DNA from 4 places in the Brevibacillus sp. BC25 genome. Region 2 is predicted to be linked to each of the others. Evidence: riboswitches for the same ligand, from Rfam matches in the RefSeq annotation. Region 2 holds a riboswitch; each other region holds the start of a gene.

Region 1 (7,446 bases), on a different contig from region 2:
TCTGTAGCAGTGGAACTGTGTGCAGTAGATCTTACCCATCCATTTGCATCTGTATCAGGTACGACAAAAGCCATACGGGTAGAAACAGATGTCATGGGGGATTTATTGGTCGTTGGAGGAAAATCGGATCCTGTCGCGGCAGCAGCGGCTGCCTTAAAAGACCTTGAACATATCATTAGCAGATAGGTTCATTTGTATGTGCTTCCAGTGTTCCTTAGGAATGAGTCGTTTACAACCGCGAGCATACTAGGGATGCACCACAAAAAAACGGCAAGGGGGCCATACGGATGAACCAATCGTCTGATGTCAATGCCGAGCTGCAGCAAGTATCTGCTTACCCAACCAAGCAAAAAATGCATCAAAAGGACGTCGCTTTGGTAAATGAGCAGGATAGCTGCTGTTGTACCCCCAATAAGCAGGCATCCGAAGCACAGCAGGAATAATGCCTACACGAAAAAGCCGGGTCTCGATTAAGAGACACCGGCTTTTCGTTTCATGCAATGCGTTCTATCCGATAAATTCTTGTACCCAGTAGCCATTTGTGAAGCCTACACCAATTTTTGTGAACGCAGGGTTCATAATGTTTTGGCGGTGACCTTCACTATTCATCCATTGTTGCATAACTTCTTGTGGACTCTGTTGACCCATGGCGATATTCTCACCTGCAGTCGAGTACTGAATGCCATACTGCTTCATCATGTCAAATGGGGAACCGTACGTTGGGCTGTTGTGGTCAAAATAGTTGTTAGCAGACATATCTTGTGCTTTTGCCAACGCTACTTTGGACAGCGCTGCATCCATTTGAACAGGCTTGAGACCTGCTTTTGCACGTTCTTGGTTCACCAAATCCGCGACTTGTTTCGCAAAATCACCAGTTTTTCCTTGATCCGCTTGATTTACTGGAGCGGCAGGTTGAGTGACGTTATTGCTAGGTTGCGCTGGTGCAGCTTGAACTGGAGCTGGTTGGACAGGCGCTGGTTGTACCGGCTTTGCTGGTTGCATCGGTGTCATTGGCTGTTGTACTGGCATTGATTGTCCAGGGGCAAAGCCTTGTTTTTGTTGAAAGAAGTTCCAAAATTGCTGGGAATTTGGAGCTTTTTGGAATTGTGGCATATAATATTGGAATTGTCCGCCAGGAACAGGGCAATTAGAAGCAGCCGAAGCAGAAGTAGCGAAGCCTGTTAGAGCCAAGCCCAGACCAAGAGTCATCGCGATTGTAACAGAACCAAAACGTTTCATTAAACAAATCTCTCCTTTTTTTTGCCTACGAGGTTAGTTGTCGGATTCGGATTGAGGAAACAACCCTACGCCAGCTCGGCGATTCACCCCAATGTGGAATATCTCATCCACAAAAAAGTCCCCCGCACTTCCTTTTCAAGAGGAAGTCTCGGCTTATTTCGTTTGGCATGAACAACGATATCAGACAATCCCAATCGAAATAAAGGAGTAATATATGGCAAATAGCTAGAAGCGTTGATAAATTAGGCTCATTTCGATTCGTTTGATTGTTCCTTCCATGCGGTTAAGCCGCCTTCCAATGCATTTGCTTGAAAACCATGCTCACGAAGAAGAGCGGCAGCTTTTTGCGCTTTGTTACCTGTTGTACATACAGTAACAATCTGCACATTTTGCGCAAGTTTTTCGGTTTCTTCATCGAACGGCTTGTCCTGTTCTTTCATTAGAAGATAGGGGACGTTACGTGTCGAAGCGTTTTCATGAACGAGGCTGCCAGAAATAAATTTTTCGGCGTCGCGTACGTCCAATAAAAGTACGGGCATTTTCTTTTGAAATAATTCGGATAATTGAATGGTTGTCAAAGTATGCAATGAAATCCCTCCCAATGCTATTGTAACAGAGTATCGCCTTCCCAGTATAAGGGTGAACGGTTGCTTTTATTGGACAACCATGGTAGAATGAGGTTGCTACTTGAAAAATTGATACCTAATCATTCATCGAGGTGTATTTGTATGCTGATGGATAACATTTTTGAATCCCCGATTCACACTGGCGCGGTCATCGGAGCCGCAAGGATGGAAGAGAGGAAGGGCTTTCATTGTTTTAGGTTTTCAAAAGGTTTAGTTTTTAATTTTGCAGTTCCGTCCTATGACATTCGCATATTGGCTGAGTAGGTAAAATTCACATATCATGAAGGCGTATCATAGCACATGATTTGGTATTTCTTCATGATATGTGAGCTTTATTTGCTTCGGTAAATATATGACTAGCATATTCAAATTGAATTTTTGGAGGTTTTTTTAAATGCAAACGAACGGAACAGTAAAATGGTTTAACGCAGAAAAAGGTTTCGGTTTCATTCAAGTAGAAGGCGGAGACGATGTATTCGTACACTTCAGCGCAATCCAAGGTGACGGTTTCAAAACTTTGGACGAAGGTCAAAAAGTTCAATTCAACATCGTTCAAGGCAACCGTGGCCCACAAGCTGAGAACGTAGTAAAACTGTAAGTCTCCTTTTAAAAAGAAACTGTCCTTTCGAGGGCAGTTTTTTTGTCGTGGTCCTAAAAGTAAAAAGGCGTTGGGATAGTCCCCAGCGCCTTTTCCTGCATGCGAATGGATTAAAAAAGGAACTATGGCGTCCCACCATAATTCCTCATTTTCTTCGTGCAAAATAGTTAAATACAAGTTTCGATTTCGACAGTTTGGAATTGACTGTCAAGAACTGAAAGACCAACAACTTGACCTCCGCCGATGGTAGTACGGCCATAAGTGGTGAGAAGGACATTTCCGTTGTTTTCTGCGACAGTAAGGCGAACTTCATAGTGGAAAGATGCGGGGACCAGCGCATTGAAAGCAGTGCGAGTATTCGCAGGGATAAATTGGGTGATGTCAAGCAAGGTGCTAACTGGATTCGTTTGTGTAACTGCGTTACCCCAGTTCAATACTTGCACACGTACTTCAACCTCTTCTGTGTTCAGATTTACCAGGTCGAGGTGAGCGGTGAGAGCACGGGCGAGGTTGTTTTGCAAAATACCAGTCGTTCTCACAGTATTTCTTCTTGGGCGTTTGTGATTTCTTTTTTCCGTATTACCTTGATCGTCGTCGTATTCGATTTCAGACATCCATGTTCACTCCATTCTTGTGTAAACTAGTGGGACAATAATACGATATTGTTTCTTGCCTTGATTTGTAACGGCGAACGTAAGGGGACGAGTAACTATTTTTGATAGAGGATGGTGGAGGTTTTTGGGGGAAATGCCTGTATGCACACAACTAGACTATACGGCACGATTCGATTGGGGATACGAAGGGGTGGAACAGGTCGGGGCAGCATCGGATATGATCGTCATTATCGATGTGCTCTCCTTCAGTACGTGTGTCGATATCGTAACGGGACGTGGAGGTATCGTCTATCCTTATCAGGTAAAGGATGAGTCAGCCTTAGCATTCGCTAATCAAAAAACAGCGCTGCTCGCTGGAAAACGCGGAGAACCAATCTCCCTTTCACCCGCCTGTCTGAAAACAATTCCGGTGGGAAGTAGAATGGTGTTACCCTCGCCAAACGGATCCACCTGTACCGTGCTGGCAAAGAAAACAGGTGCGAAGGTAATCGCTGCATGCTTGCGAAATGCACCATCCGTCGCCAGATACATACAGCAGCAGAAAGGAATCGTAACGGTCATCGCTTGCGGTGAAAGGTGGGGGAATGGAGCATTGCGACCGGCTATTGAGGATATGATTGCGGCAGGTGCGCTGCTTCACGGATTGGAGGGATATCGATTGTCACCAGAGGCCGAAATGGCGGTGGCAGCCTTCCGATCGGCCCAAGATCATCTTCCCGCTTACTTGCAGAAATGTGCTTCCGGACAAGAACTGATCAGCATGGGGTACCCGGAAGATGTCGCACTCGCTGCGGAATGGAATCAGAGTTGCACGGTTCCAGTGCTTAACGATGATTTTGCTTACGAAGCTATTTAGTCTTTTCGCATAAAGAATCCCTCATTCGGTAACCATGGTTATGAACCACATATGAGAAAAACTGGACAGGGAGGATTCATATGGATGAAAAGAGCAAGTCCATCAACCAGTCAGAAGAAAATATCCTGACGAATCGCCAAGGCCATCCGATCACAGACAACCAGAACTTGCGGACCGTTGGAAATCGCGGGCCAACCGTTCTGGAAAATTACGACTTTCTGGAAAAAATCACACATTTTGATCGGGAGAAAACACCTGAGCGTGTCGTGCATAGCCGAGGTGCAGGAGCACATGGCTATTTTGAAGCGTATGGAACCGTAGGAGATGAGCCGATTTCTACGTACACGAGGGCGAAATTGTTTTCGGAGCGGGGGCAAAAAACGCCTGTGTTTGTACGGTTTTCTACGGTTAATCATGGCACACATTCGCCCGAGACATTGCGCGATCCACGTGGGTTCGCGGTGAAGTTTTATACAGAGGACGGGAACTGGGATCTGGTGGGCAATAACCTCAAAGTTTTTTTCATTCGGGATGCCATGAAGTTTCCTGATCTTGTACATGCGTTCAAGCCTGATCCTGTCACAAACATTCAAGACGTGGAACGGATCTTTGACTTTATCTCGAACACGCCTGAGGCCATGCATATGATCACGTTTTTGTTCTCCCCGTGGGGGATACCGGCGAACTATCGGCAAATGCAAGGCTCTGGCGTAAACACGTACAAGTGGGTTAACCACGAAGGAAATGCGGTCCTGGTCAAATATCATTGGCAGCCATTAACGCAAGGGATTAAAAATTTGACACAAAAACAGGCGGAAGAGATCCAAGGGAAAAACTTTAATCATGCCACACAAGACTTGTATGAAGCGATTGAACGAGGAGAATATCCGGAGTGGGAAATGTGCGTCCAGATCATGAGTGATGACGATCACCCAGAGCTCGATTTTGATCCGCTTGATCCAACGAAAATATGGCCCGAAGATCAATTCCCGTTTCTTCCTGTAGGTAAAATGGTATTGAATAAAAACCCGGATAACTATTTTGCAGAGGTCGAGCAAGCAGCTTTTGGGACAGGTGTTTTAGTGGATGGACTTGATTTTTCTGATGACAAGCTACTGCAAGGAAGGACCTTCTCTTACTCCGATACGCAACGTTATCGGGTTGGCGCCAACTATTTGCAGCTTCCGGTCAACGCTCCCAAAAACCATGTCGCTACCAACCAGGAAGGCGGTCAAATGCTGTACCGTGTAGACCGGACGCAGCGGCATATTAACTATGAGCCATCGACGATTGGCGGATTGCAGGAAGCCAAGCAAGCAGCTCCTGATCATCAGCCAGAAGTGGAAGGGAAGGTCGTACGTCAAAAGATTGATCGCACCAATGATTTCAAACAGGCGGGAGAACGTTATCGCCTCTTGGAAGACTGGGAAAGAGAAGACCTCATAGTCAATCTGACGGATGCACTCCTTTCCTGTGATCGTCGCATTCAAGAGAAAATGCTTGGCTACTTCTCGCAATGTGACGAAGAGTACGGCCAGCGTTTGAAAGCTGGAATCGCTCAGGGCAATGGCGGAAACAGCAAAGAGATGGGCGGACCGATGGGCGCAACGAATCCCGGAGCGGCTGTCAAGGAAGCCGAACAGAAGTCCCGTCCGTCAAAGCCATACTGATGACCCGAGTCAACAACAATACTGAAAGAACAGCGGAGCTTTGCCGAATCCATGGTAAAGCTCTTTTTTTGTATCCGGTTGCAATTTGACTTAACAATCAGAAGGGAAAGCTCATATTCTAGCGCTCGTCGTTGATAATCTCAGTAATTACATGCTGATGGGGATTGAGCTAGATCAGAGGGATATCTGGACTGAAACAGTGAGAAGCGTACGAAAGTAATCGCAAAAAAAGTAACGCAATTCGAGTTTCCAGCGTCTTACAATTGTTTACATTAGACGATGGCGAGGAGATTCACGATGGTACGAAGAGAGAAATGGGTAGCATTATTAAGCTCTACCGCGGTACTCTGCCTATTGACGACAAGTGGGATCGCTGCTGCATCCCCTGCGAAGGCCGTTTCCCAAAAAGTAGAAGCTTCGGCTAGTACGAAGGGCAATACCGAGTTGAAGCTACAGGCTTGCAGTCAAGATGAAGCGAAAGCGGATGTTTCGGATACGACGATGAAGTCCTGGAAACCATTGGAGAATAGACCGGTACTGGAAGGGATTACTGCCATTTCAACAGGCGTCATTTTTGATGAAGCAGGCTATGGGTGGAGGCCTGGCATTTCGTATGCCTTTACAGGGGATGGGCAAGTTTGGAAATGGGGCTATCAATCAGACAGGAAGTATGAACCGCACAAGCTAGCAGGGATCAAAGATGCCAAGCAAGTCATGACGGATTATGTTCTCACGGGCTCCGGTGAGGTATGGCAGATCAATGAGAAGAAAGCACCAGAAAAACTGGCTGGTCTGGATAAAATCAAGAACATTCAGCAGCTCGACCTTCATGAAGGCGTACTCTTTTTACTAAAAGAAGATGGTACTGTACTGAAATGGGAAGAAGGAGCGAAAGTAGCAGAAAAGGTGACGAAGCTTTCGAATATCCGTGACATGTATAGCTCAGCCTTTTCCTTGTTTCTAGTAGATGACCAAGGGAAGCTTCTTTATCTCGATGGAAAATCGGGAGAGCTGAACACAGAAAATCTGCAGGTAATGGATATCCCAGGGAAAGTAAAGCAGGTTGCCGTCGATTACACGGATCGCGCCTTGATCCAAACAGAAAAGGGCGAAGTGTATAGCTACAATACAAAAGAAAACGAAAAAGTAGTACGTGCCGCTCATGCAGATGGTGCCAAGCGGATGGCAGTTGGCGGAGAAGGATTGTACTTGGTCGTAAAAGCGGACGGAACTGTTTGGGGCTGGGGACATAATACGCTTGGAATGCTCGGTGCGAATCTGGAAAATGAGCTCGAGGAGCCTGTCAAAATAGCAGATCTTTCTGATATTACAGACGTACAAGCGGGTACCGACCATGTGATTGCTCTCGATAAAAAAGGAAACGTCTATTCATTTGGCAGCAATATGACAGGACAGCTGGGACGAATCCCTGTTACGTTTGACAAATGGACAGAATTGGGCGAATTACGTGATGTAAAACAGGTAGTAACTGAGCTGGATCGACCGTACTTCGTTCGTAAGGATGGTTCTGTATGGAGTTTTGGTGCGGATCGAATGCCATATGAAGTGAAAGGACCTACGAAAGTAAAAACAATGGATAGCATCCTGAATTCTCCGGTTACCTTGAATGAGAACGGACAAATCCAGTTGTGGAGCAGTGGATTTAGCAGCTGCGAAACATTGGCGTTGCCTTCTCGCATCAAGGATTTCGTTGGTGGGGAGGAGCATCTCTTGTTGCGTACGGAAGATGACCAATACTTGACTGTGGAATTCAGCTATGATTCCGCCGAACGCGGAGGGGTATATGTCATCACAAACTTGCGCCCACAGAAAGTGGAAACTC
Region 2 (7,446 bases):
CCGAAATAATCGGCGACGGTACGCAGCAGCGTACGCCAATTACTTGTCTGCTCACGCAGGATACACGTGTTGGATATGCGTCGGCACTGAGAATATTGCAGTTGCTCGTAACGATCTATAAGCAATATCAAATCCGGCTTATAACCGGAAAGCGCGTCAAAGTTGCCGCCGTTCTCGTCGAACGTCGGAATATGGTCTAAGCCTAGATAGTCTTGTTTTCCCCATTTCGCATGCCAATACTGGGCGATAGGCTGCATATCCAGCGAGACTATGAAATCCTCCAAATACGGCGCTACTACTCTAAGCTGTCCCTTGCGGCTGCGACGGTATTGTCCGGGCGATATGCCTACCGTCTGCTTGAAACGACGATTGAAATAATATTCATTGTTGAAACCTGCATTCAGCGCAATATCGAGCAGCTTGTCATCGGCGCTTGCCAGCCACTTCTTGGCTTGATTAATCCGTACTTCATTCAAGTACTGAAGCGGTACTTGACCCGTAGCCTCTTTGAACAGACGGGTATACTTCCAGCGATCAATGCCTGCGAGGGAGGACAGCTCCTCCAAGTTCAGAAGCTCACGGTAATACTGATGAATATGCCGTATGCTAAGCTCTACCCCATTCCGCTCGATATCCGTTCCCTTATCCTCGGCTGCAGGTGCATTTTGGCGGAATAGAAAGAGCAGCAGCTCTTGAAATCTCACAAATCGTTGGAACAGCTCGAGCTCGTCGCTCGCCCCGCGGAGTCCATATAACTCATCAAGCAGCTCCATCGTCTTCGCGAAGGGTGCGCAGGCAAGCTCTTGCTTATCCGGCAGCAAGCTCGAAGCTGCTTCATAGCCGCTCGTTACGAAGCACACTCGGTAATAGCTGCAGCTCATAACCTCTTGATCAACATATAAAGATCTTCCTGGCCCCTGCAAATAGCATTTTCCTTGTCCCGTCCCGCTCATTATAATGAGCAGTTCAAAGCTTTCCTTATCGTTTCTATCGCTGCTGTCCAAATCACTCATTTCTGCTTGCTCGCCCGCAACGACTAAGCGGATCGATCGCAGCGCATATTGGACTAAAGGAGCAGTCCCAGCTTGTTTGCGCTGTTCAATATCCATCGTTACTATCAACCGCCTTTTAATTGATATTCATTCTCAATGAATATAGTGTAAATCAAATCGAGCCACCCATCAACCTTCGTTGAAAAGTGGCTCTTTCTCAATTATGGCGATGAGTCCCGCCAATGAACTTAATCACTCTTATTTCCTGCTAAGAAGCCAGTAATCGAAGTAAATCATCCATCTTCAACCCGTTTGCCGTAATGGCTCCCGTCTGCCAATACGATCTCTCTACGGGATATACATGGCCGTTCTTAAATGCAGGAACGGTCTGCCATAACGGATCTGCCTTCATTTCCTCAAGCGCTTTCGTGTTGCTCTCATCCTCCCACGTCCCGTTGGACGGAAGCAAAATAATATGGTCCGCGTCAAGCTCTGGAATGACCTCCTTCGACAAGACGATATTGCCCTCCGTCATCGCCTCGGCGAACCCCGGCGCCTTCAGCCCAAGATCCTCATACAAGATTTGTCCGACAAACGTGTTATGAATACCGAAAATATTAATCGATTTATCTACGACGTTCATCCGCAGAACAACAAGCTTCTCATCGCCGATCGCCGCGTTCAGCTTCGCCTTCACATCGACAATACGGGCTTCGTAATCGGCAAGAACCTGCTCCGCCTTGTCGCTGAGACCAAGCAATTCGGCGATTAAGGTAATGTTTTGCGCGAATCCGCAAGTACGTCGTCCGGCAAGCGGAACGTCGGCGCAACCTTGGAATAGAGCGCGTATTGTGCTACATCGACCTCTCCGGCGCCGATGATCAAGTCCGGCTCGGACACAAGCATAGCTTCGATGCTGCCGGTCACATCGAACAACGGCACTTCCAGCTTCAAATAATCCTGCTTGCCCCACATCGGGTTATAATATTGCACAATAGGCGTTACCCCAAGCGCAACCAAATAATCTTCACGATAAAGAGCTGAGATTCGCTTTGGATTTGTCGGAATCTCTACCTCTCCGAAGCCATCGGTTACGACGCGCGTTTCCGTCTGAGGCGGAGCTTCGCTTGGCGCTGCCGTTGCCTGTGCAGGCTGATCGGTAGTCACCGTGGCCACAGCTTGATCGCCTGTCGAGCCGCAACCTGTCACCGTAATCATTGCTGCCGTTATAAGCGATATCCATCCTGTTTTCATAAATCCCGATCTTGCCATGATTAAATTCACTCCAAAAAGTTTTATGTTTTGTAGCAAAACAATTCGTTGATTTATAGTGATAATCATTATCATCTCACTTGAGTAAATTTTACCCCAAATTGGATTGCATGCTCAATACACATTCTCTACGACCAGCTTTATACAAACTCGTCACTTCCTGACTAACGAAAAACAATAAAAAAAGGAGCCTCGCATAAGAGGCCCTATCCACCTGCACTGTCTATGAGGTATGCTGAATCAACTCGGGAAGAATTCGGAGCAGCCGCCGATCATATGCGCATCCCTTTTTCTGACTCATCTTTAACGTCAGACCCCACTTAAGCGATTGAGCAGCTAGGATTTGCGAACAGGTAAATATGCTTTTGGAATTTTACAGGCGACACTGTAAGCGGGATTGAACACGTTGGCCACCTTATATTCGACGACTTGGCCGAGCAGCAGGCTTGCTTCATTTACCGAGAGCCCATAGTCTTCGACTAGCAAGGAGAGCATTTCAGTAGTTGCATGCTGAAGCGCTTGTTCGAGCGGTCTGGCGTTGCCGATGCAAGACAAGTGAGTGTCGGACTCCAGCCTCTCAATAAAACAAGAGATATTCTTATTAATCCTACCAAATTTTACGGGTTTCTTTCACCAGTGAATCTCTGTTATTCTAGGTCATGCCAAACAAAACAGCCGAAACTTCCTCTCGAATGGAAGTGCGGGGGATCTTTTTTACTTGCAGATGAGAGATCTGCATGGGGTGAATCGCCAAAGTGCGTAGGGTTGTTTCCTCAATCCGAATCCGTCAACTAACCTCGTAGGCCAAAAAAAGGAGACGATGTGAATATGAAACGCCTTGGTACTATTGCAATCGCGACATTGGGATTGGGATTTGTTCTTTCCGGCTTTTCTAACACAGCTTCTGCCGCTACCACATGTCCGCAATACGGGTATCAACCATATATGCAACCTGTCCAACCGCAAATGCAAGCACCTTACGCAGCACCAGCGAATCAACAGCAGCCAGCTCAACAGCCAGTAAAACAAGCTAACCAACAAGTGGATGCTTCCTCTGTTGGGAAGCAAGTAACTGATTTGGTAAACCAAGAGCGTGCAAAAGCAGGTCTGAAGCCAGTGGAACTGGATGCTTCCCTGAACAAAGTTGCACAAGCAAAAGCGGCTGATATGTCCAACAACAACTACTTTGACCATACAAGCCCTACGTATGGCTCTCCATTTGACATGATGAAACAATTCGGAGTATCTTCTATGACCGCGGGTGAGAACATCGCCATGGGTCAACGCACCGCTGAGGAAGTCATGAACCAATGGATGAACAGTGAAGGACACCGTCAAAACATCATGAATCCTTCCTTCACCAAAATCGGTGTAGGCTTTGTGAATGGATACTGGGTACAAGAATTCATCGGATAATGAAATTGGATATAAATGCCGAGTCCTCTAGTGGGGACCCGGCTTTCTTGTTTTTTCCCAGCCTTGTCTGGAGTGGCCCTTGAACATCTATCTATCTCCGTGAAAAGCCAACAGCTTACCTTTTACTTCATTCTCTTCCGGGTTACATTCCTACTCGATTTGCTTAAGGGATTGTTCTCTTGGTTACGTGCCTGTTCCATCTTTTTATATGCCTGTAATGCTTCCTTATCCCCTTGGTTAATGGCCCCAGCCCAAGTAGCCAATGATATTCCAGCAACAATTACCGCACCTATCAATGTCCATGTGTATTTATTCATAACTAACCACCAAAAATTAATTTGTTTCGTTGCAGGAATATTCTACCAAAATTTCAAATCCCCATGAATTATGCAATAAAAAAATGGAGACATTGAAGCGTCTCCATTTTTTTATTGCCATCATTTCATCCATACGGCAACCTGACCTCAAAACACGTTCGAATAAAATCACTTTGGACTGAAATCGTTCCCCGATGCTTCTCGACGATATTTTTTGCAATAAACAGGCCGAGTCCTGTGCCTCCCCCTTGATGCGTTCGCGCTTTATCGCCCGTAAAAAACATTTCAAAAATATGCGGTAGCGCATCCTCAGGTATCTGGTTACCGTAATTCATGATTTGTACTACCACTTCATCGTCCTCACGATAAGCGTTCAAATCGATAAACTGGCCATCTCCTCCATAGCGTATCGCGTTGGTCAGGATATTCTCAAAGACGCGCGCCAAAAGCTCCCCATTTCCCACGATCACTAAATGAGCAGCAATCGTACACCGCGCGACCAGCTCATTTTTCTCAAAGGAAGGATACATCTCTTCATTTAACTGAACAAGCAATTCACTCAAATCAATAACCTTTTGCTCGAGGTTGACCATGCCGTAATTCATTCTCGTAATTTCGAAGAGCTCATCAATCAGCTTTTCCAATCGTTGCGACTTGGTAAAAGCAATCGTCGCATAATGCCGCATTTGTTCTTTTGGCATCTGCTCGTCTCGTAAAACTAAATCTAAATAACCCAGTACGGATGTCAGCGGTGTGCGTAAATCGTGCGCCAGATTCAAAACAAGCTGATCCTTGCTGCTTTCAGCGAAATCTCCTCTTTCTACCGCCTTTTGCAGCATTTCACTTGCCAGATTGATATCCTTGGCGATATCTGCGAACTCATCATTGGATGGAATATGGACATGCCGTGTAAAGTCTCCACTGGCGAGATAATGAATGCCCGTGGAAATCTCCCGAAAGTAGCCCGCATACCGTTTGGTCAGGAGATAGAAATACAAGATCGCAATGGGAGCAAAGACAAGCAAAAAGAAATTGATATCCCCCATCTCCCTGATGAAACGGCGAACCTGGGCGAGCGGATCTTCGTACTTAACCTCCATCCGATAGTAAAACTGGAGTACTTTATAGAGCAGAAAGGTTATGATACCGGCCAGAAGCATGCCAAGCCCAAGAAGCCCAAGCATTTTGGAACGAAAACTATGTCTCCTCTTCACCATGGAAAAAATGAACCACTCCCTATCCCAAATTTCGTCCAGAGATCAATCATGATAGACTCTTTTAATGCGTTCTCCCAAACGGCTTACCAGTTCGTTCGTAATGATTTTACATTGATGGGCCATTTCCTCGGCAGTGATACCCTCTTCTTGATCTCTGCCGATAAAGGTCACAACATCCCCTTTTTGCACCTCTTCCATATCTGTAATATCTACAATAAGCTGATCCATGCAGACAAACCCAATAATTGGTCTCCTTTTTCCTCTGATCAAGCAGGTAGCGCCCGATTGTGACAGCATGCGCGGAACCCCATCTGCATATCCGATGGATACGATGGCAATCTTGCTGTCTTTGGGCGCTGTGTGGGCGCGTCCATAGCCCACGGATTCTCCTTTTTCCACCTGTTTCACCTGTACAACTCTTGCTTTCAGTGATAACACAGGTCGTAGGTCGACGCTTGTTTTTACCTTATCTCCCTGCTTGCTCAACATCCCGTAGAGAGCGATCCCAATCCGAGCATAATCGTATTGCAGCTCCCCGTAATTCAGCACGCCATAACTGCTTTGAACGTGCAGCTTCTGTGGATCGATCCCCGTTTCTTTCAGCTGATCGATCACTTTCTGGAAACGGGCGATTTGATTTTTCGTGTAATCGATATCCGAAGCTTCCAAACTATCAGCCACACTCAGATGCGTAAAGGTACCGCATACCTGCAAATTTTTATAGCGATACATGGCCGCAATTTTTTCTGTGTGTTCCCAAGATTCCCCGAGTCTCCCCATCCCCGTGTCGATCTTGATATGAACAGGGATTTTCACGTTGTAGCCATTCAGTTTTTGGGCATATTCGTTATCTACTACGGTTTGCGTCAGTCTGAAACGGGCGATTTGGCGTATCCGTCGTTCATCGGTATAGCCAAGCACCAGAATCTCCCCTTTTACGCCCTTCTTCCTTAGCTCGATTCCTTCATCGATTGTGGCAACTGCGAAGTGATCAATCCCGAGCTTGTTTAAGAACCTCGCGACTTGCCATCCGCCGTGGCCATATGACTGCGCCTTGACGACTGCCATCATCGCACAATCCTTCGGGAGAACCCGCTGGATTTCCCTTACATTATGTTGGAGATGAGGAAGATAGATATCAGCCCATGCTCGTCCTGTTTGATCCGGTTTCCCACCTCGAAAGCGCTGGATCACCTTCATCGCCATCACAGAAAGAACAAACGATAGCACAGTGACCAGTGTAAAATGCACCAAGCTGTTTTCAACAAGCGGCCCTGTCAGTCCCGTCACTTTGGCCGCTCCGCGAATGAGCACAATACACAGCGGATGGATGACATAAACATACAGGCTCAGCTTTCGTAACGTTGGGCGATTTTTGCCTTTCCAGAACAACAGTAGTTGAAAGAGAAAATACATGCACGGTATCAAAAAAATATACATACTATCATGGCGTTGCAGCTGATAAGCGTGCAAAAGCAAGCCTTCTATTACCAGCATGCTTCCGAACACTCCAAGTCCGATGGCATACGGTGCGACCTTTTTCTTTTTCCGCCTGCGGGTATTGGCAATCATCCCTCCCATGACAATAAACACAGGGGCAAAAAATATACCGTTCCGCGTGTAATCAAACAGGGTAAACATCGATTGATAGATACTGTCCACATATGGATTCATCTGTGCAAATCCAAAGTAGCTGTCTCCCAATAACCCGATGCCATACAGCAGCAAAGTCACCCAAAACGTTTTCCATGCGGATAGTCTTGTATACAAAAAGGTACTGATACACACCCCCAGCATGATGCCAGGGAAATACCACAGATGATACAAGGTCCCGTTAAACAAGAGGTCTTTCACTGCTGAAAACACGGTAAGTTGATTCGTAAAATACCCTGTATACACATTCACAGGAAGATAGAGTAGGATCGAAAGTATATATAGCTTTCCTACTTTCCATAAAAACTGCTTCAGCAAATTCGCATTTCTGTTGCGATCTGTGCCAAGCTTTTGTAAGAAGAAAAATCCTGTGCACATAAAGAAAAATGGAACCGCAACCCTGGCTATTGTTCGTGTCAGTGTAAAGTCAGCCCATTCGCTTATGGACAGCAGGGGAGAAGTATGGATTGCGATGACAAGGATCGCTGCAATGATTCGGAATCGATCCAGCCCGCCATACTGCCTTTCACTCCCCACGTTCATTACGTGCCTCCTGATGAAACACCGTAATGATAAATC
Region 3 (7,446 bases), on a different contig from region 2:
CAAATACGTCATGGACATTCCATGGGATAAAGCTATTGCTTTTGGTACAACTCCTTTCCTCATTGTAGGGGTTGTCAAAGCAGTTCTGGCTTCTCTGATTGGCATCAAGGTACGCGAACGACTGATTGCTTCTCGTCTGTTGCGCTCAGATCAACCTGTTACACGATAATCAAAATGATTTTCTAAGCCATCCGAAGTTCGGGTGGCTTTTTTTCGCATAATCTCCTTATCGTGCCGGATACTATCGGTAGGATTTTGCATGTAAAAAGGAGGAGACGTATGAATATCACGATCACTGGCCCAAAAGGTCTTCCGATCTCAGGGAACTTGATGGCATTTCGCCGATCGCCGCTTCAGTTCATCCGCGACGCTGCAGAAGAGCATGGAGAAGTCGTCCATTTTCGTTTCGGTCCTTCCCGCCATGTTTACCTGTTAACGAATCCGGATCACATCAAAGAGGTTTTGGTCAGCAAACAGGCGCATTTTCGAAAAGGGAAAGGACTACAGGCTGCGCGACCTGTTGTAGGAGATGGAATTCTTACTAGTGAAGGAAAAAAGCATTTGCGACAACGGCGGCTTATGCAGCCAGCTTTTCATCGAGATCGTATCGCCACCTACGGAGATGTGATGGTCCGACAAGCAGTTGATCTCATGTCGGATTGGAAAACCGGGGAGCTGCGCGATATTCACTCGGACATGATGAAAGTAACTCTTGCGATCATTACGGAGACGATGTTTGGCAAAACCGTCAAGGAAGGCGCCGATCAGATTGGACATGCCATTGATGTCGGTTTGAAATACGTGGCAAATAAAGGTTCCTCTTTTATCGACATTCCTTTGTCCGTACCTACCAAAAGCAATCGGGAGTTCCTGGAGTCGAGTGAGCTGTTGGACAAAACAATCTATTCCTTGATCGAAGCTCGTCGTAATAGCGAAGGAGAAGAGCACAAGGACTTGTTGGAGATGCTTTTGGCAGCACGTGATGAAGATGATGGGGAAGGAATGACAGACGAGCAGGTGCGCGACGAGGTCATGACCATTTTTGTAGCTGGCCATGAGACGACTGCGAATACCATGTCATGGATTTTCTATTTGCTGGCTACTCATCCCGAGGTGGAGAAAAAGCTGCATGACGAGCTGTCAACGGTGCTATGTGAAAAGCTGCCGACAGTCGAGGATCTTCCCCAGCTGAAGTATACGAATCTCATTGTACAGGAAACACTGAGGCTCTATCCTGCGGCCTGGACGATTAACCGGGAAGTGGTAGAAGAGGTTGAGATCGGCGGTCACACGTACAAGCCTGGCGAAACACTGATGATGAGCCAATATGTCATGCACCGTAACCCACGCTATTATGAGCAGCCTGAACAATTCATTCCAGAGCGTTTTGACAGCGACCTCTTAAAAAGAAATCCAGCTTATGCTTATTTTCCGTTTGGCGGTGGGCCACGTGTTTGTATCGGGAACAACTTTGCTTTGATGGAGGCGGGTTTGCTATTGGCGACGATCGCACAGCGATATCGACTACGCCTGGCTGAACCGAATCAGGCAGTGGAGCCCGAGCCGTTGGTCACCTTGCGTCCCAAAAGCGGACTGCCGATGCGTTTGGAGAAGAGATAGAAAAAAATGGAAATAGAGGGCAAAAAAAGAGGCATCTTATCACTACGGTTTCGCCGATTGTGTCAGATACCGAACTGGGGGTTATTTATCACTGAAAGCAACATGCTTACAAAAATTATTTTACTAGCAAAATATAAAGAAATAATTAACTGGCAATAAATCTATATAAAGTAAGGGTAGCTTGTGAAAGCTACCCGTGGAAGAAGGGGATGGTGAAGGAGAAACTGCTTCCCATTCCCAATTCACTGTTTACCATCAGATCTCCGCCGTGAAGCCGGACGATGCTCTTGCAAATCGTTAAGCCTAAGCCTGTACCACCATTGTTGCGATTTCGTGATTTTTCCGCCCGATAAAACTTGGTGAAAATCTTCGGCAAGTCTTCAGAGGCGATTCCTTCTCCTTTGTCGATCACAGTAAAAAGGACATGTCCTTCTCGCTGATCACAAGTAAGGTAAATGGAGCCATCCGGTTTATTGTAGTGAATGGCGTTGTTCAACAAGTTTTCCATGACACGTCGCAGCTTGGTCTCATCCGCTTCGATGTGCAGTTCATTTGAGATACGCAGCTTCCATTGAAAGGTGAGGCCTGCTTCTTTGATTCTTGGCAAATAGTCCTCAATAATTCCTCTCAAGAAGCCTTTGACATGAATGCGGTTAATGTTGAGTCGGACTTCGGAGCTTTGGGTGGTGAAGTCCTGCAACTCATCCAGGAGCTTTTCCAAGTCCGTCGTTTTTAGCTCGATTTTGCTCATCTGTTTCTGTATTTTGGTCATATCCGTCACACGACCGGAGCCGATATATGACGCATACCCTTTGATCGTGGTGAGTGGTGTGCGGAAGTCGTGGGCGATCGAAGCAATCATTTCAGCCTGTCTTTCTTCCGCTAAGCGAAGCTCATCAACCATATCCCCGAAATATCGAAAGAGTTGTCCAAACTCGTCATGCGATCGATACGTAAATGTCACTAACCGTTTCCCTTCCTGGATTTCTTGGGTGACGCGCGATAATTCGTTCACGGGCCGTAGTATCCAGCGAACGAACAAAGCGAGTAGAACCAATCCTACCAGACTAATGCTTCCGTAAATAAACCAAAGCATCATGGAAACCCCTGTCGTAGCCATTATGTCGTAATCATCTGTGTAGAAATAAACAACGATCTCCCCTGTACGCGGTGGCTCCTGCTGAAAATGGTACTCAGCTACCACTTTGAGGTCATTTTGCTTGGCAGAATCGCCACGGTTTGATGAGGAGGGAGAAGGCATTTTCAAATTATAGGCGCGTGATGTTTTGCTGTAGATGGTGTTTCCATTGGCATCCTTCACGAGCATGCGGTACATCACGTCGTCTGGCAACTGCTTTTCAAGCTCCAAACGTTCGATTGGGTCCTTGAAATTACTGACGAGAAGCAATTGATTGAGCATGACCTTCTCTGCGGCTTCCTTCTCAGCCTGGTACTGATTATGCCGATCATTTTTGAGTTGAGCGACAATAATGTCTTGAAAAACAAATTTAAACAACAAGATGTTGAGTGTGATCAAGGCAATGAAGGAGAGAAAAATTTTATTACGTAAGCTCATTTAAAGCTTCTCCCCGATGAATACGTAGCCTGTCCCCCATTGTGTTTTAATGAACTGACGCTCTGTTTCCAACTTTTCACGGAGGTTTTTGATATGGACGGTCACTGTATTGAGCGAGCCATAACCATATCCCCAGACACGGTCATAGATTTGCTCTCTTGTAAAGACGATGCCCGCATTTTCTGCGAGGAATGTGAGCAGTTGAAATTCTTTGGTAGAGAGCTCAATTTTTTGATTACATACATAAACGGAATACGTTTCTTTATGAATTTCTAGGTCCTTGAATTTCAAAACCGTAATCGGAGAAGAGGCTGTTTCCTTCTCAGGCTGCTCCTCCGTATGCTTGCGAATGCGCTCATAACGACGCAGGTGGGCACGAATGCGAGCGAGCAGTTCTTCTGTATCAAATGGCTTCGTAATGTAATCGTCTGCGCCGATTTCGAAGCCGACTACCTTATCTACCGCTTTTCCTTTTGCACTGAGAAACAGTATAGGCAAATCCCACTCACGGCGAATTTGAGAACAGAGCTCGTAGCCACTCATGTTGGGCATCATAATATCCAAAAGGATCAGGTTGGGTCGCTCTCCTTGACTGAGCAGGGAGAGTGCATCTTCTCCACTCTCTGCAGAGGAAACGGTGAAGCCCTCGTTCTCCAAAATGTCTTCTAGCAGTTCAATAATCTCCAGATTGTCATCGACAATTAAAATGTGATCTTTCACCGGAAAACCCCCAGTTACTTCTATTAATAAGGAATACCATTCAAAGAATGGGTCTTGTCTATCATAACATGCTTTGACCTGATCAGGGGAAGAAACCCCGTAAGTTATTAAGTTGTTCTAATATATGAGGGTACCTCTTTAGACCAGGTACTAAGTTTCGTCAGAAAAAGCCAGAGACGTAGTGTCCCTGGCTTTTATTATTTTGCCGAACGACTATTTTTGAGCTGGTTTTTCCGGCAACGATGCAGCTTGCACCGCTTTTTCCTTTTTCGGAGTTTCTGCTTTCGCTAGAACAGGAGCGCCGAGACGCTTGGCGCCTACATAACGCTTGCTCCAGTAGTATGGATCGCTCAACTTAGTGTTGACGACTCCACGACCAGATTCCGAGTGCACGAATGTGCCGTCTCCAATGTAGATACCCACGTGAGAAATGCTGCGACCGTTCGTATTGAAGAACACGAGATCGCCTGGCTGCAAATCTTTTCTGGCTACCTCTGTACCTAATTCGTACTGAGAAGCAGAATTGTGAGGCAGGTCTACACCTAACGCATCAAATACGTAGCGCGTGAAACCGGAGCAGTCAAAGCCCTTTTTGGACGAGCCGGAAGATTTGTAAGGGGTACCGTACAAGTCGCTGACTACTTCATTGAGAGAATTCTCCTCAGCAGCATGTGCAGCGCCTGCCCCCATAGCAAGCATTCCAGCCATAAATAAAGATAAAACTACCTTGCGCAAAAGAAACTGCTCCCTTCGTGAGCCTACGAGGTTAGCTGAAGGGTTCGGTCGAAAGGACGCCCTAGGCTGCTAGGAGTAGCAACCATTCACCCCAAAAACGTGGTTCCCCCGTTTCCGCCAAGCGGAATTCGGCTATTTTTCGATGTTTTTTTACACGCACTCTTACGAAGATTCTACGTCAGTCTTTCTTTTCCTTCTTTTTCATCCGATTGTTCACATATTCGTCACAAAAATACCGTCAAATGCTGTAACGTTTTCGTTCAACAGTGCAAGACGCCTTTCGACGCGCGCTTGTTCTGCCTTGCGGGACAGCTCGTCCGATTAGGGCAGGAAATTGTCTCCGTCCAAGGACGGAGGGAAAAACCAACCGCACGCCCGTTATGGGAAGCCTATACCGAGGGCTACAATAAGGGCATAACGTTCCACAAGCACCACATGCAAAACGAATGGAGGTAAGCGAGTAATGAGCGAACGGTCTGGCAAAGTTCTACTCGGGCTGGTTCTGCTGCTAGTCGGTGGGTTGGTTCTTCTAGATCTGGTGGGTATCGATATCGGAGACTTGCTCGGGTTCATCATTCCCGGTGTGATCATGATATACGGTGCCAAAAAGATTATGGGACAAACCGGTTCACGCTTTTGGGGAATCCTAGTCTTCCTATTCGGGTTCCTGATGTTGATTGGCAAGCTTGACCTACTATTTCACGCACTTCTGGCCATTGGGGTGATTTATCTGGGATATCGCTTACTGCGTCCCAGTCAAGAACCTAAACAAGCTCCACCTGCTTGGGAGCGTGAATGGGCCCAAAAAGTATTAAAAGAAGATACGCTAGACGCTTGGGAGAGAAACGTAACCAAACGACCATAACCGTTTTGGTAACCGCAATAACACTGTGTCGCAAGAGTCTTTTGGATGAACAATATGATGTGATATGATGAGGAGGAAAAAATAATGAGTATCTTTAAACGTTTGCGTGACCTGACAGTAGCTTCGGTAAATGATGCATTGGATTCGATGGAAGATCCGGTAGTAATGCTGAATCAATATATGCGTGATATGGAAGTAGAAATCGGACAAGTTGAAGTAGCAGTTGCCCGTCAGGTTGCACTGGAGAAGAAATTCCGCCAGCAATTGGACGAAGCCAATGCTCTGATCGAAAAACGCGATCGTCAAGTCAAGCTCGCTTTGACTGAGGGAGAAGACGAGTTGGCTCGTCGAGCACTCGCTGACAAGAAGCAGTACGAAGGTCGTGCAGCGGAATATGAAGCTCTCTACCTATCAGCATCCGAGGCAGCCACGCAAATGCGCGAGAAGCTGGCTGAGCTGAAGGAAGAGTTCTATAAAATGCGTGCGAAAAGGTTCACACTGATGGCACGTGCACAAGTAGCTCGTACACAAAAGCAAGTCAATCAAGCAGTTGTCGGTATCGGTAATCCGTCCGCAGGCCGTGGCTTCGCCCGCATGGAAGAAAAAGTCATGCGCATGGAAGCAGAAGCGCAAATGAGTGGACAATGGCGCCAAACAGACCGCGCTTGGGAGAACGCTTTGTCTGAACTGGAAAAGGATGATCTCGATGCAGAACTTGCCAGCATCAAAGCATCCATTAATGAAGTAAAAACACCGGTAGCAAAACCAGTACAATCCTAATTCGACAGGAACTGGGGGACTGGGTGTAGAATAGATTGTGTCAATTTGGCAGCCTGTGTACATCAGGCTGCTTTTCCCCTAGGAGGTACGATTCTTGCAGGACTTCTTGGTCTTTTTGCGGCGGTTTATCGCTGAGCCTGGACGCGTCGGTAGTATAATCCCCAGCTCTCGTTTTTTATGTGAGCAAATGTTGAAAAGCGTCGATTGGGCTTCAACCGATGTGATCCTGGAGCTGGGACCTGGTACAGGGGCATTTACCCAAACGATCTATCAGCGCTTGCGTCCCGGCACACAGTATGTGCTTGTGGAACGAGATTCCCATTTTCGCTCTATGCTTCAATCACGTTTTCCCGATCTTCCTATCAGGGAGGAAGCGACTCAACTTAGGTCTTACTTGGAGGAGCAGAACCTTGCAGGTGCAGATGTCATTATCTCAGGTCTGCCATTCGCCAACTTTCCACAAGAGCTGAGGGCAGCAATTCTGGACGAAGTTCAATCTGTACTGAAGCCAGGGGGCCTATTTATTACATTCCAATATTCGCTACAACTCCAAGCTGAGTTGCAGGATCGTTTTTCCTGGGTCAAGATCGACTTTACCCTGTTGAACATTCCGCCTGCATTCATCTATACATGTCGTAATGGTCAAAGTGAAAACGATCAGCATGGGGCGTGAGAGAGGAGACTTTTGTGAAACTGTCCCGTTTGCACAAAATGTTGGCTGGTATCCTGATTATTTTTACGGGAATCGGCCTTTTGTTAGACAGTTTGGGTATCATTTCGTTCGGTCTTTTTGATTTGTGGCCGATGGTTCTTATTTATTTCGGCCTTCGTTTGTGGGGGCAGAAAAATCGGATTGGCGGAGGGATTCTATTCTCCCTGGGGACCATTATCGCGATGGATATGTGGTTTCGTGTCGGGATCGATGATTTGTTCCAAATTGCAGTGCCAATCGTGTTTATTTATTTCGGATTTCAATTGATTCGGGGCAAGAACAGCAGAAGAGATCACCGTGTGAATCAATCTTTGGGCGATACAGGGACCCCATCTGCTGCGGAGACGATTATGACAAGTGATGCGAGTGTTCCGAGTGACATGAAGGTTTCAACAGAGGAACGTCCTTGGTTAGACAGCTGGAATAAATGGAAGCAAG
Region 4 (7,446 bases), on a different contig from region 2:
AATCGTAGAAAAGCTGACAAGCTGCAAGGTACTATCGAGTCATAGCGACATCAGCACGAAAATGGGTGAACGGATCGAAGTTTATGTATTGGACAAGGACTTCGAAAAAATGTTGGGCTAATTTCACGAAAACAAGGCTCCGCCTCATTTGCAGGCGGAGCCATTTCTATTCCTCTCTTACCCACTCATCTGTTCAGCCAACCAGCCGTAGCCTTTATACCCGGGCTGACTCACGATGACGTGATTCGCCCCAAGCGCCTTGTATAACATCGCGTTCCGATGCTCCTGCGTCATCACAAAAATCCGGCAGGTGCCCAGCTGCTTGAACAGTGTCAGCAAGTCACGTCCCTCCGCCCACTCGTCGGGAAAGATGTAGACGGAATGGTAGAGCAGCAAGGATTCCTGATCGCGGTAGCACTCGTCAAATGAGATGGGCAAAAACCGCTGAATCGTCTTGTCTCCAGGCCCCGCTGTCAATGAAAAGGCACCGGGATTCCTTCCCCAAAAAGCTGGCAAACTGTCGCAGCATAGTGTCTGGACAAAAGAAGTGAATGCTTCCCCCTTACCGATTACGAGATAATGCTTCATAGTAGCGCCTCCCTTCCTTATTGGAGATCCTCAATGGACGAGATGTTCATGTACGAAGGAACCACGAGTCCGATTTTGGTTCCGTCGAGATTCGGACCCAAATCCTCGATTTGCCCACCAAATTTTTTCAAATAGCTCGTATCTGTAGACGGCAGCCAAGCCGCAACCATCCCATCTACATCCCCAATGGCCACTCCTGCCCACATCGGTCCAGTCTGCACCTGACTCAATTCGACTTCATACCCCAGCTTCTGCTCCAGCACATGCTCTACGACGTGCGTGCTGGCAATCTCGGAATCCCATGCTACATAAGCGAGAGTCAGCTTCTCTTTTGGGACAGGCTGGATGCCCTCCACCCATTTCGCTACTTTGGCTTCGTTGTTTTTTACCCATTCCGCAGCGGCCACTTCCGGATCTTTTCCGTCAATCATTTGGACCATGACTGACTCCATATCGGCTGGCTCCCACCAGAACTTATCCAGAAATTGATAGGCAGCAGGCTGATCCTCTTTCAGCCCTTTGCGCACGATGGTATGGATTTGTTCCGCTCCACCAAATCCGTTCTTCGGGTCTTCCAAGTATTTCAAATCCATCTTTTTAAACATCCAATGCGGCGTCCAGCCTGTAATGATAATCGGTTCCTTCGCTTCGTAAGCCTTGATCAAAGCTGCTGTCATCGCTGCATCCGAGCCTTCGACAAGCTGCCATTTATCCAAGCCATACAGGTTCATGACTTCCTCTGTCTTCACCATCGATCCTGCTCCTGCGTCGATTCCGATGATTTTGTAGTCGAGCTTTTCTCCTAGCGCGTTGTCCGACGTCTCGGAAGGAATAGGACCGATCACCGTTGCTGTCGGTATTTGTGTGTTTGTGTTTTGACTGGAGCAGCCTGCAAGCCAAGCTGTCGCTCCCATCATCACTGCCAGTAAAGCTGGAACCGTTTTGTTCATCATGTATTTCTCTCCTTTTTTCCTGCATGTTGAGTAAGCCGATCCAAGACGATAGCGATTATCACGATGGACAGCCCCGCCTCGAATCCTCTTCCTATATCCACTTGCGAAACGGCACGATATACGTCTGCACCCAAGCCTTTCGCCCCGATCATAGCCGCTATGACCACCATCGACAGAGCGAGCATGATGCACTGATTAACTCCCGCCAAGATCGTGGATTTCGCATACGGCAGTTGTACTTTCACGAGCTTTTGCCAGCCAGTTGCTCCAAAGGCGTCCGCCGCTTCCTCCATTTCCGCTGGGACCTGACGTATGCCTAAGTTCGTGAGACGCACGATTGGCGGCAAAGCAAAAATAACGGAGGCAATGACTCCCGGCACCTCGCCCAAGCCGAAGAAAAAGATCGCGGGAATCAAATAAACGAACGCTGGCATCGTCTGCATCAAATCCAGTACTGGCGTGACCAGATTGCGAAACGTATCGTGTCTCGCGCAAAGAATGCCCACCGGAATCCCGATAGCGATCGAAATCATGGTGGCACTGAGGACGAGTCCCAATGTCTCCATCGTTTCATCCCAGTACCCCAAGTTGTGGATGAGAGAAAGTCCGATAACCGTAAAGACCATGGACGCTCTCCCTGCAAAAACCCACGCAGCGGCCCCTAGCAGCAAGATGAGAATCAGCGAAGGTATCTCTGCCAAAACCGTGGAACAGTAAGTCACCATCGTGGAAATGACGATAGACACTGGATCAAACAATACCCCTTTGTACTGGCCCAGCACCTCCACGAACCCTTCCATCCATTCACCAATCGGCAGCTTAGGCACGACGTCCATCACTCATCACCTCTGCTCTCTGGTGCTCTTGGACATTGACTTTGCCTACCAGCCCGCCTAACACCGCTCCTTTTACGATGACACCCAACAAACGCTGCTGCTCGCCCACTACAGCAATCGGGACATGCAGATCTGCCATCATCGGAAACAAACTGTGCAGACGTGCGTCAGGTGAAACGGTAGGGAGGTCAGTTTTCATGATCGTCTCCAGCGAATCCCCCGTACTGATCGCGAGTGATACGTCATACGCCGTAATCAAGCCGAGCAGTGTGCGCTTTTTGTCCACGACGTACAAGCTGGACACGCCGTTATCCATCATAAGTTGCAGTGCCACTCGAGCCCCTTTGTCAGGCGTGATTGCTTCTGCCCGTTTCATCACATTTTCAGCAACGAGGACCCTGGACAGGTCGGCATCCTCCACGAACTTCCGCACGAATTCATCCGCTGGGTCTGCCATGATTTCTTCCGGGCGGCCGATCTGAATGATCTGCCCGTCTTTCATAAAGGCAATCCGATCGCCCAGTCGCAACGCCTCGTGCAAGTCATGTGTAATGAACAGGATCGTCTTTTTCATCGTCATCTGAAGCTCCAGCAGTTCATCCTGCATGTCTTTTCGAATGAGCGGGTCCAGTGCACTGAATGCTTCGTCCATCAAGAGAATATCTGGATGATTAGCCAACGCCCGCGCCAATCCGACCCGCTGGCGCATCCCTCCGCTCAATTGATCCGGGTACGCATTTTCCCACTCGGTTAATCCAACGAGCTTGAGCGCTTCCCGTGATTTTTCTTGCCGGAGCCCTGGTGGTATTTGTTGAATCTCCAATCCAAACTCGACGTTTTCTCGTACCGTCCGCTGCGGAAACAGGGCAAAGTTTTGGAAAACCATCCCGAGCTTCTTCCTTCGCACCTCGCGTAAAGCCGTTGCCTTCATGTCCACGATCTCTTCCCCATCGATCTCGATGCTTCCGCTCGTTGGGTCAATTAGTCGATTACACAGTCGGATTAAGGTGGATTTGCCGCTGCCTGACAGGCCCATGATGACGAAGATTTCACCTTCCTCGACTTCAAAGCTGACCTGATTTACCCCGATAGACTGGCCCGTTTGCTTGTAAATTTGTTCTTTTGTACGTCCTTCCTCCAGCAGCTTCAAGGCCAGCTCGGGCTGCTTGCCGAACACTTTTGTCAGTTGATGGACTTTCATTTTGGGCATGGTATCCCTCATCCTTTGTTTTTTCGTAAATGTAAAAAGCCCGCGAAGTTTCCACACTCCAGCAAAACCAAGGCACGCTTGATTTTTACTCGTGTTGAAAATCCGCAGGCTTACGTAATACCTGGCGTCCATTTTCAGGACTCCCTGTACTCTGTCTTCCTGATTTCGATTGTCAGCGGTTTATGTCGTACCAACTGCCTCCCAGCGATCCACACCATTTCCTTCACGACTGTATCGGCGTAAGCTGCTCGTCGGTATTGTCATAAAAAAATAGGCCGATCCATCCTTTTTCTCCAGAACAAAGGTCCCAAAGAAAAAGCCTGCATCGGCCTATCACACGCCCGCAAGGAATCCCCTTGTTGCGCATTATATGCCTAGACTTTATCCATCCATGACCTTCCCTGCTTTGGCCGACGAGGTTAGCTGACGGGTAGGATGGCAGAGAAGACATTTCCTCATCCCTCCTGATCACTCAGGATTAACCCCAAAAGATTGGTTCCCCCGCTTCCGAGAATCTCGGAACTAGGCCGTATGTGTTGTTTCTTATTGAATCGTGATTGTGATTTGAATTATACGCTTGCTTCCAGTTATTGTGAACGTTCGTTTAGCAAGGTTTTAACCGGATTACGGCTTTCTTTATGAGTCGGATTGAATTAGCTGTTGGTTGCTTATTCGATTGAAAGATTAGTGCGCTATACTCGCTGTTGTGGTGGGGAGGAAACAGGAGAAAACGCTCAGATTCTTGGAACCCCTGCGCGGGAGCATGGGGTGCCCGGCTCCGTGAAAAAAAGCGAAACCGCGTCCAAAGTTGACTGTTCAGGATGCGTCTCAGAGGTGGACGCTAAAGGCAGTTTCTCTTTTTTTCACTGCGCCTCGGTAGGTGTGTCCAAAGATCTTCGCTTATTTCTCCTGTTTCCTCTACGAGCTGTTGGGTTCCTACATGCTTTTTTAAAGACCTTTTGAATGCTACTTTCAAGATGAAAAAAGCGACTTGGGAAGAAGAACATTTCCAGTCCTAGCGCCTCTGGAGCCCTACCTAGCGGAGAAATGACTGGCGGGGGTTTTCAGCTTCAACCTCTGCGAATACATCTTCGAAACTCTACTTTTGAAGCGCTCCCGACATTCATTTCGCAGCGGACAGTCTAACCCCTTGCGGGGCGTAGGCCGAAGCGTAGACTGGAAATGGGCTTCTTCCCCTCCCCTACAGCCACTCCCTACCACGAAAGCAAAAAGCTCCCGCCTCATTGAATCAGGCAGGAGCTTTCATTTGTAATGGCTGGATGATTAAACGACGTCGTAGCCTTGGTCTTCGATTGCTTCTTTTACTGCGTCGAGAGTCAAGTTGCTCTCGTTGTAGGAAACCTCAACTTTTTTGTCAGCCAGGTTTACTTTGCCTTCTGCACCCAGTTCTTTCAATGTATTCTCGATGCGCGCTACGCATTTGTTGCAAGACATACCTTCTACGTTCAATGTGATATTTGTCATGATCAATCTCTCCTTAATTTTTATCGTGTATGAGTAAGGCGGACAAAGCCGCTTGTTACTGTTGTTATAGCTTCACTCTTTGCAATCTCAGAGCATTGAGTACAACGGATACGGAGCTGAAGGCCATTGCGGCACCGGCAAGCCATGGAGCGAGGAAGCCGATTGCAGCAATCGGGATGCCCAAAGTGTTGTAGGCCAATGCCCAGAACAGGTTTTGCTTGATGTTGCGGATGGTGCGTTTGCTCATCTCGATGGCGTCTGCGACACTGGTCAGTTCGCCACGCATCAGCGTAATATCTGCTGCTTCCATAGCGACATCTGTACCTGTACCGATTGCCATGCCGACGTCAGCGGTAGCGAGTGCTGGTGCATCGTTGATACCATCGCCGACCATCGCGACTTTTTTGCCTTGTGCTTGCAGTTTTTTCACTTCTGCGGCTTTGCCTTCAGGCAGGACTTCTGCGATGACGTGATCGATTCCTGCTTCACGGGCAATGGCCTCAGCAGTTTGACGGTTGTCACCGGTCATCATGATTACAGTCAATCCCATCGCTTTCATGCGCTGAACAGCTTGCTTGGAGGTTGGTTTGATCGTATCCGCTACGGCAATCAAGCCAGCGAGCTTGCCTTCGACGACTGCGAGCATCGCCGTTTTACCGGAGCGCTCCAGTGCCAGCATGGTATCAGACACTGATTGGTACGAAATTTGATGTTTTTCCAGTAAGCGGCGGGTACCGACGAGTACTTCTTTGCCAGCAACGGTTGCCCGGATACCGAAACCAGGAATGGCTTCAAATGAACCTGTATCGGACAGGGTGATTCCTTTATCTGCAATACCACGAACGATGGCTTGAGCCAATGGGTGCTCGGAGTTTTTCTCAGCGGCACCTACCAAAGAGAGTAGCTCTTGCTCTTCGATATCAATGGCGATGACGTCTGTCAGTTCTGGCTCGCCTTTGGTTACGGTCCCTGTTTTATCGAGGACGATCGTATCCAGGTGGTGAGCCGTCTCCAGATGCTCCCCGCCTTTGAACAGGATACCCAGCTCAGCTGCGCGTCCAGAGCCCGCCATGATCGAGGTCGGTGTAGCCAAACCGAGGGCGCACGGGCAAGCGATTACGAGTACAGCAATTGCTTTCTCCAAAGCCTCACCGAAGTTGCCAGGTATAACGAAGAAGTACCAGATCAAGAAGGTAAGAATAGCAATCCCTACTACGATTGGGACAAAAATCCCGGAGATGCTGTCAGCTACGCGCTGAATCGGTGCTTTTGTTCCTTGTGCTTCTTCCACTACTTTAATGATTTGTGCCAGAGCCGTTTCTTTTCCGACTTTGGTTGCTTGAACCTTCAAGAAGCCGTTTTTGTTCAAGGTGGCGCCGATAACGGTATCGCCTGCGGCTTTATCCACCGGAATACTTTCTCCAGTCAGCATAGATTCATCGACTGCGGACTGTCCTTCCATGACGATGCCATCGACAGGTACTTTGTCGCCCGGCTTCACGTGAACGACGTCGCCCAGTCTCACTTCTTCTACAGGAATGGTCATTTCGACGCCATCCCGTACGACTACTGCTGTTTTTGCTTGCAAGCCCATCAGCTTGCGGATCGCTTCCGAAGAGCGTCCCTTTGCTTTCATCTCAAACAGTTTACCCAAGACGATCAATGTGATCAGTACCGCACTGGTCTCAAAATACAGCTCCAGCATGTGGCCGCCATGAGCACCGATGGAATTAATCGCGACCCATAAACTGTAGAAATAAGCAGCTGAGGTACCGAGAGCAACCAGCACATCCATGTTGGCACTCTTGTTGCGAAGGGCTTTAAAAGCTCCCACGTAAAACTGTGCTCCGATGATGAATTGTACCGGTGTTGCCAATGCGAGCTGTACCCACGGATTCATCAAGATTTCAGGCAGCCAGATAAACGAAGTGAAGGAAAAGTGGCTCACCATCGACCAGAGCAGCGGGAGCGACAGAATCGCGGAAATCCAGAACTTGCGGGTCTGACGTTTGATTTCTTCCTGGCGACGATCTACTTTTTCTTCTTCTTCTCCATCTTCCTTGCGAGTCGCCTGATACCCTAGCTTCTCTACCTTTTGAATGATGTCCGTCACACTTACCTGTGATGAATCGTACTCGACAGTGGCTGTTTCCATCGCCAGGTTCACGTTTGCTTTCAGAACCCCAGCTGTTTTGTTCAAGCCTTTTTCGATCCGTGTGGAGCAAGCCGCACATGTCATTCCCGAGATGTTTAGCTCCACCTTGTCAGTGACGACGCCATAGCCGAGCGATTCAATTTTGGAGCGGATGTCGTCGATGTTCGTTTTTGTTGGATCGAACACGACTGTGGATTTTTCCAAAGCCAGATTGACGTT

Evidence for each region. A riboswitch is a leader RNA that binds a small molecule or an ion and turns the genes downstream of it on or off. The one in region 2 is predicted to bind cyclic di-AMP.
Region 1: it holds a riboswitch for cyclic di-AMP, as region 2 does, so the genes downstream of both, PMI05_RS28080 (CAP domain-containing protein) here and PMI05_RS03550 (CAP domain-containing protein) in region 2, are expected to answer to the same signal.
Region 3: it holds a riboswitch for cyclic di-AMP, as region 2 does, so the genes downstream of both, PMI05_RS11880 (C40 family peptidase) here and PMI05_RS03550 (CAP domain-containing protein) in region 2, are expected to answer to the same signal.
Region 4: it holds a riboswitch for cyclic di-AMP, as region 2 does, so the genes downstream of both, PMI05_RS27225 (glycine betaine/L-proline ABC transporter ATP-binding protein) here and PMI05_RS03550 (CAP domain-containing protein) in region 2, are expected to answer to the same signal.

The regions. Positions count from the first base shown of each region.
Region 1 covers NZ_AKIX01000128.1:187,447-194,892, reverse strand. The annotation lists gene PMI05_RS28085 (homoserine dehydrogenase) at 1-186, shown strand, start outside; gene PMI05_RS31210 (hypothetical protein) at 288-443, shown strand; gene PMI05_RS28080 (CAP domain-containing protein) at 508-1,239, opposite strand; cyclic di-AMP (ydaO/yuaA leader) riboswitch at 1,247-1,403, opposite strand; gene PMI05_RS28075 (rhodanese-like domain-containing protein) at 1,488-1,826, opposite strand; gene PMI05_RS28070 (cold-shock protein) at 2,260-2,463, shown strand; gene PMI05_RS28065 (hypothetical protein) at 2,631-3,077, opposite strand; gene PMI05_RS28060 (2-phosphosulfolactate phosphatase) at 3,211-3,933, shown strand; gene PMI05_RS28055 (catalase) at 4,014-5,603, shown strand; gene PMI05_RS28050 (hypothetical protein) at 5,901-7,446, shown strand, end outside.
Region 2 covers NZ_AKIX01000016.1:25,440-32,885, reverse strand. The annotation lists gene PMI05_RS03565 (helix-turn-helix domain-containing protein) at 1-1,109, opposite strand, end outside; gene PMI05_RS31250 (ABC transporter substrate-binding protein) at 1,261-1,752, opposite strand; gene PMI05_RS31245 (hypothetical protein) at 1,761-2,264, opposite strand; gene PMI05_RS03555 (hypothetical protein) at 2,601-2,819, opposite strand; cyclic di-AMP (ydaO/yuaA leader) riboswitch at 2,928-3,085, shown strand; gene PMI05_RS03550 (CAP domain-containing protein) at 3,093-3,680, shown strand; gene PMI05_RS03545 (hypothetical protein) at 3,803-3,997, opposite strand; gene PMI05_RS03540 (cell wall metabolism sensor histidine kinase WalK) at 4,123-5,214, opposite strand; gene vanT (serine racemase VanT catalytic subunit) at 5,257-7,410, opposite strand; gene PMI05_RS03530 (M15 family metallopeptidase) at 7,394-7,446, opposite strand, start outside.
Region 3 covers NZ_AKIX01000039.1:180,140-187,585, reverse strand. The annotation lists gene PMI05_RS11900 (biotin transporter BioY) at 1-169, shown strand, start outside; gene PMI05_RS11895 (cytochrome P450) at 280-1,620, shown strand; gene PMI05_RS11890 (cell wall metabolism sensor histidine kinase WalK) at 1,811-3,196, opposite strand; gene PMI05_RS11885 (response regulator transcription factor) at 3,197-3,916, opposite strand; gene PMI05_RS11880 (C40 family peptidase) at 4,130-4,651, opposite strand; cyclic di-AMP (ydaO/yuaA leader) riboswitch at 4,656-4,795, opposite strand; gene PMI05_RS11875 (hypothetical protein) at 5,115-5,516, shown strand; gene PMI05_RS11870 (PspA/IM30 family protein) at 5,601-6,296, shown strand; gene PMI05_RS11865 (class I SAM-dependent methyltransferase) at 6,391-6,969, shown strand; gene liaF (cell wall-active antibiotics response protein LiaF) at 6,984-7,446, shown strand, end outside.
Region 4 covers NZ_AKIX01000125.1:17,002-24,447, forward strand. The annotation lists gene PMI05_RS27205 (DUF2294 domain-containing protein) at 1-121, shown strand, start outside; gene PMI05_RS27210 (hypothetical protein) at 178-588, opposite strand; gene PMI05_RS27215 (glycine betaine ABC transporter substrate-binding protein) at 606-1,541, opposite strand; gene PMI05_RS27220 (proline/glycine betaine ABC transporter permease) at 1,538-2,377, opposite strand; gene PMI05_RS27225 (glycine betaine/L-proline ABC transporter ATP-binding protein) at 2,361-3,587, opposite strand; cyclic di-AMP (ydaO/yuaA leader) riboswitch at 3,980-4,126, opposite strand; gene PMI05_RS27235 (copper ion binding protein) at 4,872-5,072, opposite strand; gene PMI05_RS27240 (heavy metal translocating P-type ATPase) at 5,137-7,446, opposite strand, start outside.